4 regions of the Streptomyces sp. NPDC050856 genome follow, and region 3 is predicted to be linked to each of the others. Evidence: riboswitches for the same ligand, from Rfam matches in the RefSeq annotation. Region 3 holds a riboswitch; each other region holds the start of a gene.
What was found. Region 3 has a riboswitch for cyclic di-AMP ahead of AB0H53_RS12235 (transglycosylase family protein). Riboswitches for the same ligand answer to the same signal wherever they lie in the genome.
Positions count from the first base shown of each region.

Region 1: linked by a shared signal. The riboswitch ahead of AB0H53_RS05800 (C40 family peptidase) and the one ahead of AB0H53_RS12235 (transglycosylase family protein) in region 3 are both predicted to bind cyclic di-AMP.
Region 2: linked by a shared signal. The riboswitch ahead of AB0H53_RS25140 (LysM peptidoglycan-binding domain-containing M23 family metallopeptidase) and the one ahead of AB0H53_RS12235 (transglycosylase family protein) in region 3 are both predicted to bind cyclic di-AMP.
Region 4: linked by a shared signal. The riboswitch ahead of AB0H53_RS10825 (LysM peptidoglycan-binding domain-containing protein) and the one ahead of AB0H53_RS12235 (transglycosylase family protein) in region 3 are both predicted to bind cyclic di-AMP.

Region 1 covers NZ_JBFAGV010000004.1:221,707-226,603, forward strand. Annotated here, with positions in the region: gene AB0H53_RS05790 (ATP-dependent Clp protease proteolytic subunit) at 1-575, shown strand, start outside; gene AB0H53_RS05795 (hypothetical protein) at 572-889, shown strand; cyclic di-AMP (ydaO/yuaA leader) riboswitch at 1,208-1,400, shown strand; gene AB0H53_RS05800 (C40 family peptidase) at 1,404-1,880, shown strand; gene AB0H53_RS05805 (ATP-binding protein) at 2,180-2,611, opposite strand; gene AB0H53_RS05810 (helix-turn-helix transcriptional regulator) at 2,859-3,725, shown strand; gene AB0H53_RS05815 (DUF397 domain-containing protein) at 3,741-3,956, shown strand; gene AB0H53_RS05820 (8-amino-7-oxononanoate synthase) at 3,949-4,897, opposite strand, start outside.
Region 2 covers NZ_JBFAGV010000035.1:14,345-19,241, forward strand. Annotated here, with positions in the region: gene AB0H53_RS25130 (carboxymuconolactone decarboxylase family protein) at 1-281, shown strand, start outside; gene AB0H53_RS25135 (SGNH/GDSL hydrolase family protein) at 453-1,259, opposite strand; gene AB0H53_RS25140 (LysM peptidoglycan-binding domain-containing M23 family metallopeptidase) at 1,430-2,353, opposite strand; cyclic di-AMP (ydaO/yuaA leader) riboswitch at 2,358-2,515, opposite strand; partial or broken gene AB0H53_RS25145 (alpha-galactosidase) at 2,825-4,233, opposite strand; gene AB0H53_RS25150 (tyrosine-protein phosphatase) at 4,413-4,897, shown strand, end outside.
Region 3 covers NZ_JBFAGV010000010.1:88,854-93,750, reverse strand. Annotated here, with positions in the region: gene AB0H53_RS12245 (cytochrome P450) at 84-1,478, shown strand; gene AB0H53_RS12240 (transglycosylase family protein) at 1,657-2,625, shown strand; cyclic di-AMP (ydaO/yuaA leader) riboswitch at 2,885-3,052, shown strand; gene AB0H53_RS12235 (transglycosylase family protein) at 3,056-3,781, shown strand; gene eno (phosphopyruvate hydratase) at 4,161-4,897, shown strand, end outside.
Region 4 covers NZ_JBFAGV010000008.1:186,330-191,226, forward strand. Annotated here, with positions in the region: gene AB0H53_RS10815 (phosphoribosyltransferase family protein) at 264-1,004, shown strand; gene AB0H53_RS10820 (transglycosylase family protein) at 1,047-1,415, opposite strand; cyclic di-AMP (ydaO/yuaA leader) riboswitch at 1,935-2,091, shown strand; gene AB0H53_RS10825 (LysM peptidoglycan-binding domain-containing protein) at 2,096-2,851, shown strand; gene AB0H53_RS10830 (DUF305 domain-containing protein) at 2,945-3,598, opposite strand; gene AB0H53_RS10835 (DUF6153 family protein) at 3,686-4,255, opposite strand; gene AB0H53_RS10840 (hypothetical protein) at 4,580-4,897, shown strand, end outside.

The DNA of each region.
Region 1 (4,897 bases), on a different contig from region 3:
TCACCGAGCGCACCGGCTCGGGGATCCGCACTCTCGATCCGTACGGAAAGCTGTTCGAGGAGCGGATCATCCTCCTCGGCACCCCCGTCGACGACGCCGCCGCCGGCGATGTCGTCGCCCAGCTGCTGCACCTGGAACACGCCGCGCCCGACCGGGACATCTCGCTCTGCGTCAACTCCCCGGGCGGTCCGGTCGACGCCATGGTCGCGATCCACGACACGATGCGGATCATCACCTGCGACGTCGCGACGACCTGTCTGGGCCAGGCGGCCGGCACCGCCGCCGTCCTGCTGGCCGCCGGAGCGCCCGGCAAGCGCCTGGCCCTGCCCGGCGCGCGGGTGGTCGTCCGGCAGCCGGCCGTCGAGGAGCCGCTGCGCGGGCAGCCGTCGGATCTCGCGCTCCGGGCCGCGGAACTGCTGCGACTGCGCGGCCGGCTCGCCGGGCTGCTCGCGGAGCACACCGGCCACGCCCCGGAGCGGATCGAGGCCGACATCGAGCGCGACACGGTCCTGGACGCCGCCGGCGCCCTGGCGTACGGGCTGGTGGACCAAGTGGTCTCCAGCCGCAGGGGGTGACCCGGTGCTCCCCCCCCGAGCCGCCGCCGCTGCCCGCGCTGACCCGGGCCGAGGACGAGTTCATCGACGCGTACCTCGGCATGGTCGACCTGCTGGGCCGGGCCAACCCGGCGCGCGCCACCCACACCTATGGCGCCCTGCGCGCCGCGCAGGCCCTGGTCGGGCGCGCGACGGCGCTGCGCGACGCACTGGCGCTGATGCACCAACGCGGTGAGAGCGAGGTGCACTCGGGAACGCTGACACGCGCCCTGCGGATGCTGGACGGCGAACGGCGCGCCGAACGGGTGACGGTGCCTCAGGACCCCGTCGTCTGACGGATGTCGGCCGGCGCGACCGGACGCACCGACGGCGGAACCACCGGCCACGTTCGGCGTAGGCAGAAGAGGGAATTCCGTGCCGCACGAGTTGCGCACCGCGTGTACACACCTGGCGGAATATCACGTTCCAGTGCTGGTACGGGGATCGCCACCCGGCCTGCGCGTGGCGCCAAAAGCCCTCTGTCCACCCGAACGGATCAGTCGTGAGGAGCCTCACAAAACGCCGTTTCGGCTCGGCATTTCGCTCGTTGATGGGTCAAGATCCGTGACGACGACAAGCCCCCGCCACCGCGGCGGGGCGGTCCGGGCGGACGCCGAGTCCTGCCGCCGTCCGGATGACTGGTCGATGGAAGTGCATCGGCAGGAGTGGAGGACCCAAGCAGTTCGGGGTGACCGGAACCGTTCCGGTTCGGTCGTCCCTTGGGGTGAAGCCGCGTGAGCGGCCGGGCATCTTCGTTCTGCCCGAACCCGACAGGTCATCCTTCACAGGCGGCTGACGAAGGGTTGCGCGATGACTGCGCAGATTCATGTCCCGTCCCTGCTGTCCCGGGCCGGTGCCGTCTCGGCACTCACCCTCGCCGCCGTCGGCGGCACGATGCTGGCGCCCGGCGCCACGTCGGAGGCCCAGGCGGCACCGGCGCACGCGAGCAAGGCGCTGAACGTCGCCGCGTCCAAGAAGGGCGCGCCGTACAAGTACGGAGCGGCGGGTCCGTCCCGGTTCGACTGCTCCGGCCTGACTCTCTACTCGTACAAGAAGGCCGGCAAGAGCCTGCCGCGCACGGCGCAGCAGCAGTACAACAAGACCCGTCACATCTCGGCGTCCAGCCGCCAGAAGGGTGATCTCGTCTTCTTCCACTCCGGCCGCAACGTGTACCACGTGGGCATCTACGCCGGTAGCAACAAGATCTGGCACTCGCCGAAGTCGGGCTCGGTGGTGAAGCTCGACAAGATCTGGTCGAAGTCGGTCTGGTACGGACGCGTGCGCTGATCGCCCGCTGACGCGACCGAAGCGCCGCGGTACAGGGGACGCGCGTCCCGCGAGGCCGGTGAGAGCCCCTGTGCCGCGTCCCCGGCGCGCCGCTGGAGCGCGCCGGGGACGCGCAGCCCCCGGCGGCGCGGCACGACCCGGGGCGTCCCCGGCGCCGGAGCGGCGGCCGGCGCCCTCCCGGTGCGGCGAGCCCGCCGCGGGACGGCCCTCGAACGGCCCCCGGCGCCAGGGGGACGGTGGCCGGATCTCCGGCCGGGCGGGGACCAGGGCCTCGCGGGTGGCACCCCGCCGGGTGCGGCTCAGCTCTGGACGGGCGCCGTCCAGGGCAGGGCGATCCACACGGTCTTCCCGCCCTCCGCCGTCGGGGTGACCGAGAGCCGGCCCCCGCATTCGGCGGCGAGCCAGCGGATGATGACCATCCCCCTGCCGTTGTCCTGCTGGACGGCGGCCGGCAGCCGTCGGGGCCAGCGCGGGTGACTGTCGGTGACACCGATGCGCAGTTGCTCGTCCCGCTCCAGGCGTACGTCCACCGTGAAGGTGGGCGACTGGCCGAAGGTGTGCTGGACGGCGTTGGTGGCGAGCTCGGAGACGATCAGCCGGACCGTGTCGGCCGTCTCGGCCTCACCCGGCAGGCCCCACTCGGCCAGGACGTCCGCCACGTACCTCCGGGCGGCGGATACCGAGGCGGGATCGCTCGGCAGAGTGACGGAGGCTTCCTGGTGGTCTGCCATGGCGACGCTGTCCCTTTCCCACCGGGGCCGGTTTCCGACACGGAGCGGATGTCTTTCGCGGCCGGCCTCGGATTGCGCTTCGCGCCAGAGTGCCACTTATGTCGCCGCCCGTGGGGCCGATCCGGCAAGAGCTGCATATATCTGTCGCTCGAAGCGGTGAACCCTGCTACGCGAGAACGGATTGGGGCGGCAGACTGAGGGGTTGACCGGCTGACCGGTCGGGCGCGGGGAGCGGGAGGAGGCGGTCGTGCGCAGCACGCGGCACGGACCGGCGGTGCGCCGGCGCAAGCTGGGTGAGGAGTTGCGCGGACTGCGCCTGGGTGCGGGCCTGACCAGCCGGGAAGCCGCCCGGCTGGTCGGCTGGCACCAGTCGAAGGTGAGCCGGATCGAGACCGGTACGAGCGGGGTGAGCGGCGCCGACGTGACCCGGCTGCTCGATGTGTACGGGGTGCGCGAGCCACGGCTGCGGGCGCTGCTGGAGGCGCTGGCCGGCGCGGCGGACGGCGGGGGGCCGGGCTGGTGGCACGCGTACCGCGGGGTGCTGTCGCCCCCGTACCGCGACTTCATCAGCCTGGAGGCGCAGGCCTGCTCGGCGCGCACGCTGGAGACGTCGGTGGTGCCCGGCCTGCTGCAGACGCCCGACTACGCGCGGGCGGTGACCCGGGCGGCGCTGGAGGGGTGGCCGGCGGCGACCGTCGACTCCCTGGTGCGGGTGCGGATCGCCCGTCAGGAGGTGCTGCGCGCCGATCCGCCGCTGCGGCTGGAGGCGGTGCTCGACGAGGCGGTGCTGCGGCGGGAGGTGGGCGGCCGCGCGGTGATGCGGGAGCAGCTCCGGCGGCTGCGGGAGCTGGCCGGGTTGCCGCACGTGCGGTTGCAGGTGCTGCCGTTCACACTCGGGGGTTACGTCGGCCTCTCCGGATCTTTCGTTATTTTCTCCTTTCCGAACATTTCTGATCTGGATGTGGTTGCTCTAGACCACTTGACGAGTAGCCTCTATCTCGAACGCACGGAAGACCTCGAGGCGTACTGCGCCGCGTTCCGCACCATGCGGGCGCGCGCCCTCACGCCCGAGGAGTCGTCCGAACTCATCGCCGGGATCGGTGACGGCGCGTAGGGAGAGGCACCCCACATGTCTGCTTACCTCGCACACCACGACGGCCTGCGATGGCGGCGCAGCAGCCGCAGCGTGGGCATGAACAACTGCGTCGAGGCCGCCCGCCTCGGCCCCGGACGGCTGGCCGTCCGGGACTCCAAGCACCTCACCGGCCCGCCGCTGCGGTTCTCCGCGGCGGCCTGGACCTCCTTCGTCTCCTCCCTGCGGGGCGGCCGGGAGCCGGTCAGCTGACCGGCGGCGCGGTCCGCAGGACGGTGGCGACCGCCGTCTCGATCTGAGCCCCGGTCAGGTCGGCGCGGGCCGTCAGCCGCAGCCGCGAGACGCCGTCCGGGACCGACGGCGGCCGGAAGCACCCGACCGCGAGCCCTTCGGCGCGGCAGTCGGCGGCCCAGCGCACCGCCTGCTCCGCCGACGGGGCGCGCACCGACACCACCGCCGCGTCCGGCCGTACGGCGGTCAGGCCCGCCGCCGTGAGCCGCCCGTGCAGGGTGGCGGCGACGGTACGGGCCCGCCCCGCCAGGTCCGGTTCCCGGCGCAGCAGCCGCAGGCCGGCCAGCGCCGCGCCCACCGCCGCCGGGGCCAGGCCGGTGTCGAAGATGAAGGTGCGGGCGGCGTTGACCAGGTGGTCGACGACCCGGGCCGGGCCGAGCACCGCTCCGCCCTGGCTGCCCAGGGACTTGGACAGGGTGAGCGTGGCGACCGTGTCCGCCGCGCCCGCGAGCCCGGCCGCGTGCACCGCGCCGCGACCGCCGTCGCCCAGGACGCCCAGGCCGTGGGCGTCGTCCACGACCAGTGCCGCGCCGTGCGCGCGGCAGGCCTCGGCCAGCCCGGCCAGCGGCGCGGCGTCTCCGTCCACCGAGAACACCGAGTCGGTGACCACCAGGGCGCGGCGCCCCGGGTGCGCGTCCAGCGTCTTGGTGACCGCCTCGGGGTCGGCGTGCGGCACGACCGCGGTCTCGGCGCGCGACAGCCGGCAGCCGTCCACGATGGAGGCGTGGTTGCCCGCGTCGGAGACGATCAGCGAGCCGGCGGCGCCGAGCGCGGTGAGGACGGCGAGGTTGGCCGCGTACCCGGAGGAGAACACCAGCGCCGCCTCGAAGCCGCAGAACTCCGCGAGTTCCCGCTCCAGCTCGGCGTGGAGCTCGGTGGTGCCGGTGACCAGCCGGGAGCCG
Region 2 (4,897 bases), on a different contig from region 3:
GCATGGACCAGCGCAAGTTGCGGGATGTGCCGGTGTGGCGCGACAGCGGTGCGTACACACCGCTGGAGCGCGATGTGCTGGAGTACGCGGAGGCGATGACCGCGAGCCCGCCCACGGTCGGTGACGAACTGGCCGAGCGGCTGCGCCGGGAGCTGGGCGAGGCGGCGTTCGTCGAGCTGACCGCGATGGTCGCGGTGGAGAACCTGCGCTCCCGCATGAACGCCGCGCTGGGACTGACCAGCCAGGGGTTCAGGGACCACTGCGAGGTGCGGCCCCGCTGACGACCCAGGGGCGGCCGGGGGCCGGGCGGGGCACGACCGGGCCCGGCCCGGGCCTCGGCCGCGGGTTCGCCGGATGCACGGATGCGCGGATGCGCGACCGGTCCCACCCCGGGCCGGCCGGATGCGGCGCCGGCTCCGGGCGGGGCGCGGCCGGCCCCGGCCTCCCGCCCCTCACAGCGGCAGGAGGTCCGGGCGCTTGGCGGAGACGTGGTCGCCGGACGACTCGCCGCGCAGCCGGCGGCCGATCCACGGCACCAGGTACTCGCGCGCCCACTGGATGTCGTCGCGGCGCACTTCGAGCGTGCCGCGCGGCGGCAGCGGCGGCCACGGCTGGTCCGGGTCGGCGGGGACCTCCAGCCCGAGCACCTGACCGGCACGCAGGGCGACCCGGGTGTGGCCCTCCGGCGAGAGGTGGAGCCGGTCACCGTCCCAGGCCCGCCGGTCCTGGACGGACCTGAGCGACCACAGGTCGAGCACGGGGCAGCCGTAGCGGTCGGCGACGGCCCGCACGTGCCCGTTGTAGGTGGCGATCTTGCCGCGCAGGCGGCGCAGGACCGGCACGTCCCGGGTGTCGAACCCGGTGGTCACCAGGACCGTGCCGACCGCCGGGGCCAGGTCGGCGACGGCCCGCTCGAAGCGCTCGGCCACCTCGTCGGGGTCGCTGCCGGGCCGGATGATGTCGTTGCCGCCCGCGCAGAAGGTCACCAGGTCGGGAGCGAGCTGTTTGGCCCTGGGCACCTGTTCCTCGACGATCTGGTCGAGCAGCCGGCCGCGTACCGCCAGGTTGGCGTACCGGAAGTCCTCCGGCTCCGGGATCCGGTCGGCGAGCAGGACCGCGAGCCGGTCCGCCCAGCCGACGAACCGTCCGTCCGGTCCGGGGTCCCCCACGCCCTCGGTGAAGCTGTCACCGATCGCCGCGTACGACCCGAATACGTATCTGTGCGCGTTCCTGTCTCTGAATGTCGAATCGTCTGCCACGGCACCACATCCTTCACCCCGCGATGTGACCTACGCGACCGTAAGAGGGGTTGACGGATGGTGAGATACGCCACCGGTCAAGAGTTGGCCAAGCCGGAATACGCCGCTGCCCGGCTCCCTGGTCGTCGGGGTGCCGGGCGGCGGGGGGTCGGGCGGGGCCCGAGGGGGCGTCAGACGGAGACGCCGTGCTGGCGCAGGTAGGCCACCGGGTCGATGTCGGAGCCGTAGCCGGGTCCGGTGCGGATCTCGAAGTGCAGGTGCGGGCCGCTGGAGTTGCCGGTGGAGCCGGACAGTCCGATCTGCTGGCCGCCGGTCACGGTCTGGCCGGCCGAGACGGACAGCGAGGAGAGGTGGGCGTACTGCGAGTAGTTGCCGTCGCTGTGCTGGATGACGACCTCGTTGCCGTAGGCGCCGCTCCAGCCGGCGGAGACGACGGTGCCGGGGCCGACCGCCTTCACGGTGCTGCCGGAGGGGGCCGCGAAGTCGACACCGGTGTGGTAACCGGAGGACCACATGGAGCCGGAGGCGCGGTAGGGGGTGGTGACACCGGCGGAGACCGGGGCGGTGAAGCCGGAGCCGCTGGTCTGCGGCTGGGCGGGCGCCTGTGCCTTGGTGGCGGAGCGGGAGGCGCGGGACTCGGTCCGGGTCTCCGCCGCCTTCGGCTCGGCCGGGGCCGCCTCGGGCTTGGCGGGGGCGGCCTTCGCGGAGGGCTTGGCGCCCAGCGTGAGCTTCATGCCGGGCAGGATCAGGGCGGGGTCCTCGCCGATCACCTGGCGGTTGTCGCGGTACAGCTGCTGCCAGCCGCCCTTGACGTTCTTGTTGTGCGCGATCTTGGCGAGGTAGTCCCCGGCGGCCACGGTGTACGTCCGGGGGGCGGCCTTCCGCACGGCCTTCTGCGCGGACGCGGGGGCGGTCTCGGCGGCGGCGGTTGCGGCCTGCTGCGGTGCGGCGGCCGGGGCGCTCGTCGAGGCGGCGTGGGCGCCGGTGGCGCCGAGCAGCGGGAGCGCGATGGCGGCGCCGCCCGTACCGGCGGCGACGAAACCGCGCGTGAGGGGGCTGGACTTGGGACGGCGGTGCTTACCCTTCGCGGGCATGGTGCATTCCTCTCCGGCGCCTGCGAGGTGAGCTGTCGGGTTCGGGCTGGAGCTGCCCGGCCGCGTGGTCGACGCGACTTCACCCCGAGCCGGTCCCGGAATTCCGGGATCGGCGAACTACCTGGGTCCCCCGCTCCTGCCGCGCGTGGGTGGGTGCGAATTCCGACCGGTGGCAGGATTCGGCGGTCCGGCCGGATTGCCGTGACCGTAAGGCAGCCGGGTCGGCCGGAACAAGCCGCCCCTTTCCCCGGCGCATTCCCCGCCGGCGGGGCGCTGCGTAATTCCGGTCACCCTGCGTGGATTACGGATCATGCATTTCCGTTCTGCGCACGGAATTTGGGTCCGGGCTTTCGCCACGGACCGTCACCGTTATGACGCTGCTCACGCCCCTCGCCCCATCTACCCTATTTTTGGGGCACGTTACACCTAAGCCTCAATACGGACAGAAGCCACTATCTCCACCGAGTCCGCTCAACACCCCCGGCGCAGCCGGATGACGGTCGCATCCAGGTCACCGGTCAACCCGGTGGGCAAAACATGGTGAATCAGGACAGAACCCCGGTGCGGTTCGCCGGTGTCCCGGCACACGCAGCCCGCCCGCGGGTCGAGCCCGCGCGCCGCACCGGGGGTGGCGGCTCCCCGTGGCGCTGCGCCGGGAGCCAGGCCAGTACGACGACGTCGTCACCGAGGGCGCACTGCACGGTGCTCAGCCCGTCGCCCCCCGGTGCCCGCAGCCGGTGGAGCTCACCGAGCCGCACCACGGGCCTGATGCTCTTGTGGAGCTCCACCCACCGCCGCGCCTCGTCCAGCTCCCGCACGCTCCACCGCGTCAGGTCACCACCCAGGCCCAGCACCCCGGCCATGGCGCTGACGAACCGGAGGCGCGAAGAGCCGGTCCGCCCGTTGAGGTGGACGTCGGGGCTGTCGGTGACCCAGGCGGCCATGACCCGGGCCGGGTGGAGCTGGCCGAAGCCGTACTGGACGGCGAGCCGGTCCAGCGGGTCGGTGTTGTCGGAGGTCCACACCTGGTCGGTCCGGGAGAGGACCCCCAGGTCCACCCGGCCGCCGCCGCCCGAGCAGGACGCGAAGGCGACACCGGGACGTGCCGCGCGCAGCCGGTCCAGCAGGTCGTACAGCGCGCGGACATGCTCGACCCGGAGCCGTTCCGGGTAGGGCTCCCCCGGCCAGCCGGCGTCCGTGAAGCACCGGTTGGAGTCCGACTTCACGAAGTCGACGGGGGTGGACGACAGCAGCCCGTGCAGCCGTTCCCACAGGTGCTCCCGCCCGTCCGGCCGGGCGAGGTTGAGCACCAGCTGGTTGCGGAACTCGGTCCCGCGGCGACCCGGCCGGTGCTGCGCCCAGTCGGGGCGGGCGCGGTGGAGGTCGCTGTCGGGCTTGGCCATCTCCGGCTCGACCCGGATGCCGCACCCCGTGCCGAGCCCGTGCACTTCGTCCGCCAGGGGCCGCAGGCCGCCGGGGAAGCGGTCCGGGTCCGGCTCCCAGTCCCCCCGCCCGGACCGGTCGCCGGCGCGCCCCCGGAACCAGCCGTCGTCGTCCACGAACAGCTCGACGCCCAGGGCGGCGGCCCGGCGGGCGAGCGCCGACTGCCGCTCCCGGGAGGTGTCGACGGACGGCCGGGGCGGGCCGCGCGAAACGCGGCCCGCCCTCCACCGGGTACTCCTCGTGCCCGTCGAGCCGCGACTCGAAGGGCCGGTACTGAGGCAGCGGCCGCGCCGCGAGCGCCTCGGCGCCGGCGGCCGTGACACGCGGCCCCAGTGCGGGTGGAGCAGCTCGTCGGTGTCCGTCAGATGCAGCGCGTAGCCGCTCGTCGCCCCGGTGAGCAGCCGGATCCGCCGCCGCTCCCCCACCGTCTCGATCATGCGGCCCCCAGGGGTCGCACAGCACCGGCCAGACCCGCACACCTTCCGGCGCGGCCCCCGGCGCGGGCAAGGGAACCGCGCCCGTGCCGGGGACGATTGCCCGAGGTACCGATGTCGTATCGTCGGACCAGCGACATCGTCGGCGACCAGCGCCGACGGCAGACACGTCAGGAGCCCCCGTGACACAGCAGCTGCCACAGGTTCCCTCGACCGAACCCGCACTGACCGGGGTGCGCAACTTCCGTGACGTGGGCGGGCTTCCGACCGTGGACGGGCGCCGGGTGCGCCATGGCCGGCTGTTCCGCAGCGGCCACCTGGCGCACGCCACCGCCGAGGACGCGGCGTTCCTGGCGGGCCTCGGTCTGCACACCGTCTTCGACTTCCGCAACGCCGCCGACCAGAAGCTGGAAGGCCCCGACGTCGAGCTGCCCGGCGTACGGAACGTGAACATCCCGCTCACCGACCCGGCCGACGGCGCGGAGTTCTGGACGATGGTCCGCGACGGCGACATCGACCAGCTCAGGGACATCCTGGCGGACGGAAAGGCGGCGGCGCGGATGACCGCGTCGTACCGCGTCATCATCAAGGGGCGCACCGCCGAGCACAGCCGGGTCCTGCACGCCCTGGCCGAGGACAGCGTCCCGGCGCTGATGCACTGCGCGGC
Region 3 (4,897 bases):
CCTTGCACCAGCCGCCCACCCCGCACGACGCGCCCGCCTCTTACGAGCCGCCTGCCCCGCATCACGGGCCCACGCCGCACGACGTGCCCGCCCCGCACGAGCCGCCCGGCCCGCACGACGTGCCTGCCTCTCCCGACGCGCGGGCCCCGCGCCAGCCGCCCGCCCCGCACGACGCGCGGCCCCCGGCGTCCGCGACCGGCGCGGTCGCCGCCCCCGCCGGTTGCCCCGTCGCGCCGGCCGGCCGGCCCGCCGCGCCCGAGCTCTTCACCTGGGAGTTCGCCACCGACCCCTACCCCGCCTACGCCTGGCTGCGCGAGCACGCGCCCGTCCACCGGACCACGTTGCCCAGCGGGGTGGAGGCGTGGCTGGTGACCCGGTACGCCGACGCCAAGCAGGCGCTCGCCGACCAGCGGCTGTCGAAGAATCCGGCGCACCACGACGAGCCCGCGCACGCCAGGGGCCGGACCGGCATTCCGGGGGAGCGCAAGGCCGAGCTGATGACGCATCTGCTCAACATCGACCCGCCGGACCACACCCGGTTGCGCCGGCTCGTCTCCAAGGCGTTCACGCCGCGCCGGGTGGCCGCGTTCGCGCCCCGTGTGCAGGAGCTGACGGACCGGCTCATCGACAACTTCGCAACAAAAGGGGAGGCGGATCTGATCCATGAATTCGCCTTTCCGCTCCCCATTTACGCCATTTGCGACATGCTCGGGGTGCCGCGCGAGGACCAGGACGACTTCCGGGACTGGGCCGGAATGATGATCCGGCACGGGGGCGGTCCGCGCGGCGGGGTCGCCCGGTCGGTGAAGAGAATGCGGGGCTACCTCGCCGAGTTGATTCACCGTAAAAGGGAGGACCCGGGCGACGACCTCATCTCGGGGCTGATCCGGGCAAGTGACCACGGTGAGCACCTCACCGAGAACGAGGCCGCGGCCATGGCCTTCATCCTGTTGTTCGCCGGTTTCGAGACAACCGTGAACCTCATCGGCAACGGCGTCCACACGCTCCTCGGCCACCCCGGTGAGCGGGCCAGGCTCCAGGCGTCCCTGGCCGCCGGGGAGCGGGGGCTGCTGGAGAGCGGGGTGGAGGAACTGCTGCGCCACGACGGGCCGGTCGAGCTCGCGACCTGGCGGTTCGCCACCGAACCGCTCACCATCGGCGGCGAGCGCGTCGCGGCCGGCGACCCGGTCCTGGTCGTCCTGGCGGCGGCGGACCGCGACCCGGAGCGGTTCCCCGACCCGGACACGCTGGACCTGGCGCGGCGCGACAACCAGCACCTGGGGTACGGGCACGGCATCCACTACTGCCTGGGCGCGCCGCTCGCCCGGCTGGAGGGGCAGACCGCGCTCGCGACATTGCTGACCCGGTTGCCCGACCTGCGGCTCGCGGTCGATCCAGCCGATTTGCGGTGGCGCGGCGGGCTCATCATGCGCGGATTGCGCACGCTTCCGGTGGAGTTCACACCCGTCAAAAAATGACGGACCGTCAATTCTGTGATGTTCGCGTAATCTGCTCTGCATCGACTTGTGACTGGCGTTCGAATGCCGCTACGTTCACCGTCGTCTCAGCAGTCACGCGAAAGGCAACCGCATGCGTTCCGGAAACGGCCGACACCGGCGACCTCGTCAAGCACCCGCGATCGTTGTCGCGGCCGGGGTGACCGGTTCCGCCATCGCCCTGCCGCTGCTCGGCGCGGGATCGGCGTCCGCCGCCGACTCCGCCACGTGGGACCGGGTGGCCGAGTGCGAGTCCGGCGGCATGTGGAGCGCGGACCTCGGCAACGGTTTCTACGGCGGGCTGCAGTTCTCGCAGGAGACCTGGGAGGCGTACGGAGGCACGGCGTACGCGCCGCGGGCCGACCTCGCCAGCCGGGCGCAGCAGATAGCCGTGGCCGAGAAGGTCTACGCCGCCAAGGGCTCATCGGCGTGGGAGACGTGCGCCCCCATCGCGGGCCTGGCCGGCGGCGCGTCCGCCGGCAAGCCGGCGGCCCCCGGGAAGGCCGAGCCGTCCGGGACCCCCTCCGCCGACCCGTCCGGCACCGCGGCGCCCGCCGACCCCCTCGGTTCGGCGACGCCCACCGCGCCCGCGTCGCCCAGCGGCACGACCGCGCCCACCGCCCCGGCCTCGCCCTCCGCGCCGTCCGACACGACGGCCCCCTCGGCGCCCGCCGGGACGACCGACCCGGTCAGGCAGCCGGAGCCCGGCAGGGAGGCCGCTCCCGGGGCCGGCGCGGAAGCCGGCCCCCAGCCCGGCGCCGGCAGCGGCACGGGCAGCGAGTCCGGTGCCGGCGGCGGCAAGCACCGGGGTGAGCCCGCCAAGGACGAGACCGGGGCCACCGGCCCGGCCGGGGAGGTCACCATAGGGGGCGATACCGGCAATTCGGTCACCGAGCGCGAAACTGGGGCTCATGCCTCGCGAGGTGACGGAACGGCACGTGACCTCGAGGGCGTCCCGTCCGGCGAGTACACCGTGCGCGCCGGCGACACCCTCTGGGCCATCGCTCACGCGCATCAGCTGGAGGGTGGCTGGGCGGCGCTCTACGACGCCAACCGCGAGGCCCTGGGTGCCGATCCGGACCTCATCCTGCCCGGCCAGAGTCTCGATCTGGATGGCGAGCAGGGGTAGTTCGAAGGTGTATGTCCGCTTCTATGTAAGTGAGACATGAGTCTCTTTGCCCCAACTGATCCTGTGCGGCCATCTGCTCGCACCGGCCCGCCCCTCACCTGCGCAAATGTGCGTCAGTGGGGGGCGCGTCCGGGTGAATTGACCCCGATGTCCTTCTTTGAACTTCGGCAAGGTCTGTGTTTACGGTCGTAACCGCTCGCCACCGCGGGCACCCTCGACCGGAACGCCGAATCCTGCCGCCGGTCGACGGGAACAGTCGTCGCGTCATGCGCCGTAGGCAGGAGCGGGGGACCCAAGGTAAGCGCCGGTCCGGCCATTGAGAGATGGTCAGCCGGCTTGGGGTGAAGCCGCGCGCCAGTCGCGCGGCCGGGCCAACTCACTCGCCCGAACCCGACAGCTCACCTCGTAGGCGTCGGTGAGGAGAAGTTCCATGCTGCTTTCCAGCAAGGGCAAGCACCGTCGCCCGTCCAAGGCTGTCCGATTCGCCGCGTTCGCCGGTATCACCGGTGCCGCCGTCGCCGCCCCGCTGATGGGCGCCACGTCCGCCTCGGCCGCGACCGCCGCCGAGTGGGACCAGGTCGCCCAGTGCGAGTCCGGTGGCAACTGGTCCATCAACACCGGCAACGGCTACTACGGCGGTCTGCAGTTCTCGGCCTCCACCTGGGCCGCGTACGGCGGCAGCGCGTACGCCTCCACCGCCGACCAGGCCTCCAAGTCGCAGCAGATCCAGGTCGCCGAGAAGGTCCTGGCGAGCCAGGGCAAGGGCGCCTGGCCGCACTGCGGCGTGAACCTGTCCGGCGCCTCGTACGACTCCGGCAGCGCCGACTCCGGCACCACCCAGCAGAGCGCCCCGGCGGAGCAGAGCGCCCCGCAGCAGGAGCGCAAGGCCGAGCAGCCCACCACGCGCAGCGAGCAGCGCACGGCGCCGAAGACCGAGGCGCCGAAGGCCGCGTCGAAGCAGACCGTCACCACCCCGACCGGTCAGACGGTCAAGAAGGGCGACGGCGAGTACAAGGTCAAGGCCGGCGACACCCTCAGCACGATCGCCACGGCGAAGAACGTCGAGGGCGGCTGGAAGAAGCTCTTCGAGCTGAACAAGGACATCGTCGACAACGCCGACCTGATCTTCCCCGGCCAGCAGCTCCACCTGAGCTGACCCGCCGGTACCAGGCCGGCCCCGGCCCGGCGCGCTCTTCCCCCGTACGCGCCGGGCCGGGGCCTTCCCGTGCCGGGCCCGCTCCGCGCGCCTGCCGGCCGGCACCCGGGACCTGCCCGTGGCCGCCCGTGGCCCGCCCCACGGCCCGCCTTGTGGCTCGCCCGCTCACCGCGGCCGCCTCCCGGGAGCGCACCGGGCCGCCGCTGTCGGGCCCGACGGTTACCGCCAGGCATTGCGGCTGTTTGCCCCGTATCGCTCGCTCCTGGGTCCTTTTTCGTCCCAGGGGGCGGGCGTCGGCTGGTCACGCTCCCCGCGCCGGTTAGGCTCTTGCCGCAAGGCCAAAGAGACCTGCACTCCCAGCGTCACATCCCAGAAGGAGATGCTCGTGCCGTCCATCGACGTCGTCGTAGCCCGGGAAATCCTGGACTCCCGAGGCAATCCCACGGTCGAGGTCGAGGTCGGCCTCGACGACGGCAGCACCGGCCGTGCTGCCGTCCCGTCCGGTGCGTCCACCGGTGCGTTCGAGGCCCTCGAGCTCCGCGACGGTGACCAGAACCGCTACCTCGGCAAGGGTGTCGAGAAGGCCGTCCTCGCCGTCATCGAGCAGATCGGCCCGGAGCTCGTCGGCTACGACGCCACCGAGCAGCGGCTGATCGACCAGGCGATGTTCGACCTGGACGCCACCCCGGACAAGTCGTCGCTCGGCGCCAACGCCATCCTCGGCGTCTCCCTCGCCGTCGCGCACGCCGCCTCCGAGGCGTCCGACCTGCCGCTCTTCCGCTACCTGGGCGGCCCCAACGCGCACCTGCTCCCGGTGCCGATGATGAACATCCTCAACGGTGGGTCGCACGCCGACTCCAACGTGGACATCCAGGAATTCATGATCGCCCCCATCGGCGCGGAGTCCTTCTCCGAGGCCCTGCGCTGGGGCGCCGAGGTCTACCACACCCTGAAGAAGGTCCTCAAGGACAAGGGCCTGTCCACGGGTCTGGGCGACGAGGGCGGCTTCGCCCCGAACCTGGAGTCCAACCGCGCCGCGCTCGACCTCATCCTGGAGGCCGTCAAGCAGGCCGGCTACGTTCCGGGCAAGGACATCGCGCTGGCGCTCGACGTCGC
Region 4 (4,897 bases), on a different contig from region 3:
TCCTGTGTGACAACGGCCGGGTGCGGCATGCCGGTTGATACGCGGGAGGCGGGGGCAGCGTTCATCGACGGCCGGGCAGGGGGCCGCGAGCGGGCCGGGCACGGCGCCGGGGGGGAAGGTCGTTCGGGGGCGGGCAGCGGGTGCGGACGCGCTGCGGGCGGCCGGTTCATGGACGGCCGGCGGGGCGAGAAGGGAATGCGTAGAATGCCCGACCAAATGGATATTTCGCCTGGTTCGACCCGGGAAGTGAGGCGGCAGCCACCATGCTCTTCCGTGACCGCAGAGAGGCCGGGCGCCGACTGGCCGCCCGGCTGGCCGACCGGCAGCGGAGCGGGCAGCTGGAGAGTCCGGTCGTCCTCGCCCTGCCGCGCGGCGGCGTACCCGTGGCCGACGAGATCGCCAGGACCCTGCACGCGCCGCTGGACGTCCTGGTCGTACGCAAGATCGGCGCGCCGTTCAACCGCGAGCTGGGCATCGGCGCCCTGGCCGGCGAGGATCCGCCGCTCTACGACGAGCGGGCACTCACCCTGCTCGGCCTGGCACCCGACCGGCTGGCCGCCCAGGTGGCGCGCGAGCGTGCCGAGCTGCGCCGGCGGGAGGCGCTGTACCGGGGCGGGCGCCCCGCGCCGGAGCTGCGCGGCCGGTCGGTGGTCCTCGTCGACGACGGCCTGGCCACCGGGGTCACGGCACGCGCCGCGCTGCGCGCCGTACGCGCCATGGAGCCGTCCCTGGTACTGCTGGCGGCACCGGTGTGCTCGGACCAGGCGGCCACGGCGCTGGACGCCGAGGCGGACGATCTCCTGTGCCTGCACCGGCCCCGGCACTTCGAAGCGGTGGGCCAGTGGTACGAGGACTTCACCCAGGTCCGCGACGACGAGGTGCTCGCCGTGCTGAGCGCCGCGCGCCAGGAGCGGGACAGCACGGACGGAGCAGCCGACGCGGACGGGGCGGGCGGGACACACGGGGCACAGGGGGCGGCAGAGGGCCGTCGGCGGGACGGCTGAGCCCTCCGCTGGGAGGGGGCACGACGGCCGGCGCCCGGCCGCTCAGCGCCGGGCGCACGCCCAGGCGCCCATGCCCTGCATTCGGGCGAGCTTCCGGGCCGTCGCGATCTGCTCGCCCTTCGTCGCCAGGTCGGCGCGCGGCGCGTACTTGCGGCCCCCCGCGGCGATCCAGCTGGACTGGGTGAACTGCAGACCGCCGTAGTGACCGTTGCCGGTGTTGGCGTGCCAGTCGCCGCTGGACTCGCACTCGGCGATGGCGTCCCAGTCGACCCGTACGGCGAGCTGCGGAACGGCGGCCCGGGCACCGTCCGGTGCGGCGACCAGCAGGGCGGCTGCCGCCTGGGCGCAAAGGGTCGCGGTGAGCAGCAGCCTGACGGGCCCTCGGGTGGGCCGCTGGGAATGACGGAGCATCAGTTCTCCTCGGTTCGACGGACCCGCCGCCATGACGGCCGGCAGGCTGAGTACGACCGTAGGGGCGCGAACCGCCCCCGGCACGTGCTGTTGGGCCCATCGGGTCAAGGGGCTTCCGGGACGGGCGGCGTACCCGGTTCGAGCGGAGCGGGACCGCGCCACCATGAGGGCAAATACACATATGGGCGATTTACCGTTATGACCCGAGAAGCCGGAATAAGAACCCGTTGACCCACTTGCCGATATTTCAGCTCCCGCTGTCCGGCGGGCGGTTCCCGACGTTGTCCGTGAGATGGGTCACTCGACGGTTCTCCGGGCGCCGGAGCGGGCAGGGCCCCGTTTTCGTTGCGGTGCAACGGAAATCGGCTTTTCCGGCTCGATTTGGATCACGCAATTCGTCCCGCTCCGGTCCGCCCGGCGAATCGCGCGGTCGAATTCGGGGCTTGTCCGGTCCGGACGTTCTCGCCTACGGTCACCGTCAGTCCGGGTGGACCGCCGAATCCTGCCGCCGCCCGGAAACCCCACCACCCACTCATTCACGTACGGCAGGAGCGGGGGACCCAGGTAAGCCGCCGTTCCGGAATTCCGGAACGACTCGGGGTGAAGTCGCACGCATGCGACCGGGCATCTCCAGCCCGAACCCGACAGCTCACCTCGCAGGCGACGGAGAGGAATTCGGCATGTCCGCACGAGGAAAGCACCGTCGGTCCAAGTCCAATGCGCTCACCCGTGGTCTCGTCGCCGCCGGAACGGGTGGCGCCGCGCTCGCCCTGCCGATGATCGGCGCGGCCACGGCCAGCGCGGCGACCGCCTCCCCGGTCACCGCGCCGAAGGCGGCGGCCACGACCTACTCCGTGGTCGCCGGCGACTCCCTGTCCACGATCGCCGAAGAGCACGGGGTGAGCGGTGGCTGGAAGAAGCTGTACCAGGACAACCGCGCTGCCGTCGGCGCGGACCCGTCGCTGATCCGTCCCGGCCTCAAGCTGACGATCGCCGCGAAGACGAACGCGAAGCCCGCGACGGTCACGGCCACGGCCACGAAGACCGCGGCGCCCGAACGGGCCGACCGTTCCGCCCAGCGGAGCACGCCCGTCGCGGCCCGGCCCGCGACGTACGCCGACAACCTCGACGGCTGGATCCGCGAGTCACTGGCCATCATGGCCCGCGAGGGGATCCCCGGCAGCTACGAGGGCATCCACCGCAACATCATGCGTGAGTCCTCGGGCAACCCGCTGGCCATCAACAACTGGGACTCCAACGCCGCCGCCGGTACGCCCTCCAAGGGCCTGCTCCAGGTCATCGATCCGACCTTCCGCGCCTACCACGTGCCCGGTACGTCGACCGACAGCTTCGACCCGGTCGCCAACATCACCGCCGCGTGCAACTACGCCGCGGACCGGTACGGCTCCATCGACAATGTGAACGGTCCCTACTGACCGGTCCTCGCCGTACCGGCGGGCGGAGGGAGCGGCGGCCGGCGGGCCGCCGCTCCCCTCGCCCCGCCGGGGCCGCGGTCGCGGCCGGTGGTGTCAGTTCCCGCCGAGCAGCTTCCTCATACGGGCGATCTCGGCGCTCTGCGTGCGGACGATCTCCCCGGCCATGTCCTTGGCGGGCCGGTACGCCCCCTGGGCCTGTACCGTCCTGGCCATCGCCACCGCGCCCTCATGGTGCTCGACCATCATCTCCAGGAACGCGGTGTCGAAGGCCCGGCCGGAGGACTTCCTCAGCTCGGCCATCTGCTGTGGCGTCATCATCCCCGACATCCCGGGCATGGGGCTGTGCCCGGTGTGCGCGGTGCCGGCGCCCTCCTCGGGGACGTCCTCGCCCCACCCGGTGAGCCAGCCCGACAGGGTCTTGATCTCCGGCCCCTGAGCCTTCTCGATCTCCGCGGCGAGCTTCTTGACCTCGGGGGACTGAGCCCGGTCCGGCGCCAGCCCGGCCATCTCGATCGCCTGCCGGTGGTGCGGGATCATCCCCTTCGCGAAGGAGACGTCGGCCGCGTTGTGCCCGCCCTGCCGGGCGGAGGCCGTGGCGGTGGGCGAGGGCGTGCGGGCGGCCCTGTCGTGTTCGCCGTGGCCGGCCCGGTCGCCGTCCCCGCCGCCGCAGGCGACGAGGACGAGGGCGGCGGCGGCGGTGGCGGCCACCGCGGCGGTACGGCGGGCGAGTGAACGGTGTGCGGTCATGGTGGTGCGACTCCTGTCCGGTGTACTGCGTGGGGGCATGGCGTCCGACGGCGTCACCGGCCGGGTGGCCGGGGCGCCGGGCCCGCTCTATATCCGCAGGAGTTGCAGTGCGCTCAGTGAGGGCGGGGCGCGCCCGCCGGTTCCGTCGACCGGCACGGACGCGGGCGCGTCCGCCGCCTGGCGGGCGACCACTCCGGTCGCGGCGAGTCCGGGCAGGGCGGGCGCGCCGCTCGTGCCGCCGGCCGCGCAGGTGGCGTCGGCGTGCTCGGCGTGTCCGCCGGTCGCCCCGCCACCGTGCCCGGCGTGTTCGGCGTGCCGGCGACCGTCGCGTGCGGCCTCGCCGGTGCCCGCGCCGCCCGCGGTATCCGCGGTGTGCGGGTGCGCGTGGGCCGGCTCGGCCGGGTCCCCGTGCGCCACGGACGACGCCGTCGCCGAGGCGGCCGGCGGAACCCCGTGAGCCGGGGTGACGGAGGAAGCGGAGGAACCGGACGAACCAGAGGCGGCAGCGGGCGCCCAGCCCGGGACGGGCGCCGGCAGCGAGACAGCGGGGCTCAGCCCGTGCATGGCGAACACACCCGTCAGCACGGCGAGCACCAGCAGGGCGTACGTCCCCGCCGCCCTCCCGGGCCGGGCCCCGCGCCGCGTCCGCTGACTCATGCCCGCATCCTAATCGGCGCGTCTCCGTACCGCGTTCCGGCCCCGTCACGACCCGCCCCCACGGGGGTCGCGCCCCGCGCCGGCCGCCGGTGGCCGGGCACCGGCGACGCCCGCCGACCCGTGGCCGGCCGGCCACCCGCCCGGCCCGCCCGTCGGGTCCCGGATCGGTCCGTGCCCGGGACCGGATCGCCGCCTTCCGGGCACCGCGCCGGACACCCGCGCGGAAACGGCCAGGGGCGATTGACCGGAATCGCTCTGGCTCCCGCCCGCCGCTCCCCGTTGGATGTCGATCAGTACGGTACGACTCGCCGGCGGAGAGCCTCTGTGAATGAGCGACACCTGCGGAAGCGCTGCAAGAGCGTTCTGCGGACCCTCGGGATACGCCCCCCACTGCGGGTGCACGAGTTCTGCCGGCTGCTCGGCGACCACCGGGGGCGGCCCATCCACCCGATGCCGTACGCGTTGCCCGTACCCGGCCCCTTCGGCCTGTGGATCGCCACGGACACGGCCGACTACCTCTTCTACCAGAAGGAGACCAGCCCGGCGCACCAGGACCACATCATCCTCCACGAGGTCGGGCACGTCCTGGCCGACCACGCCAGCGACGAGTCGGACGGCGAGATCTGGAGCGCGATGCTGCCC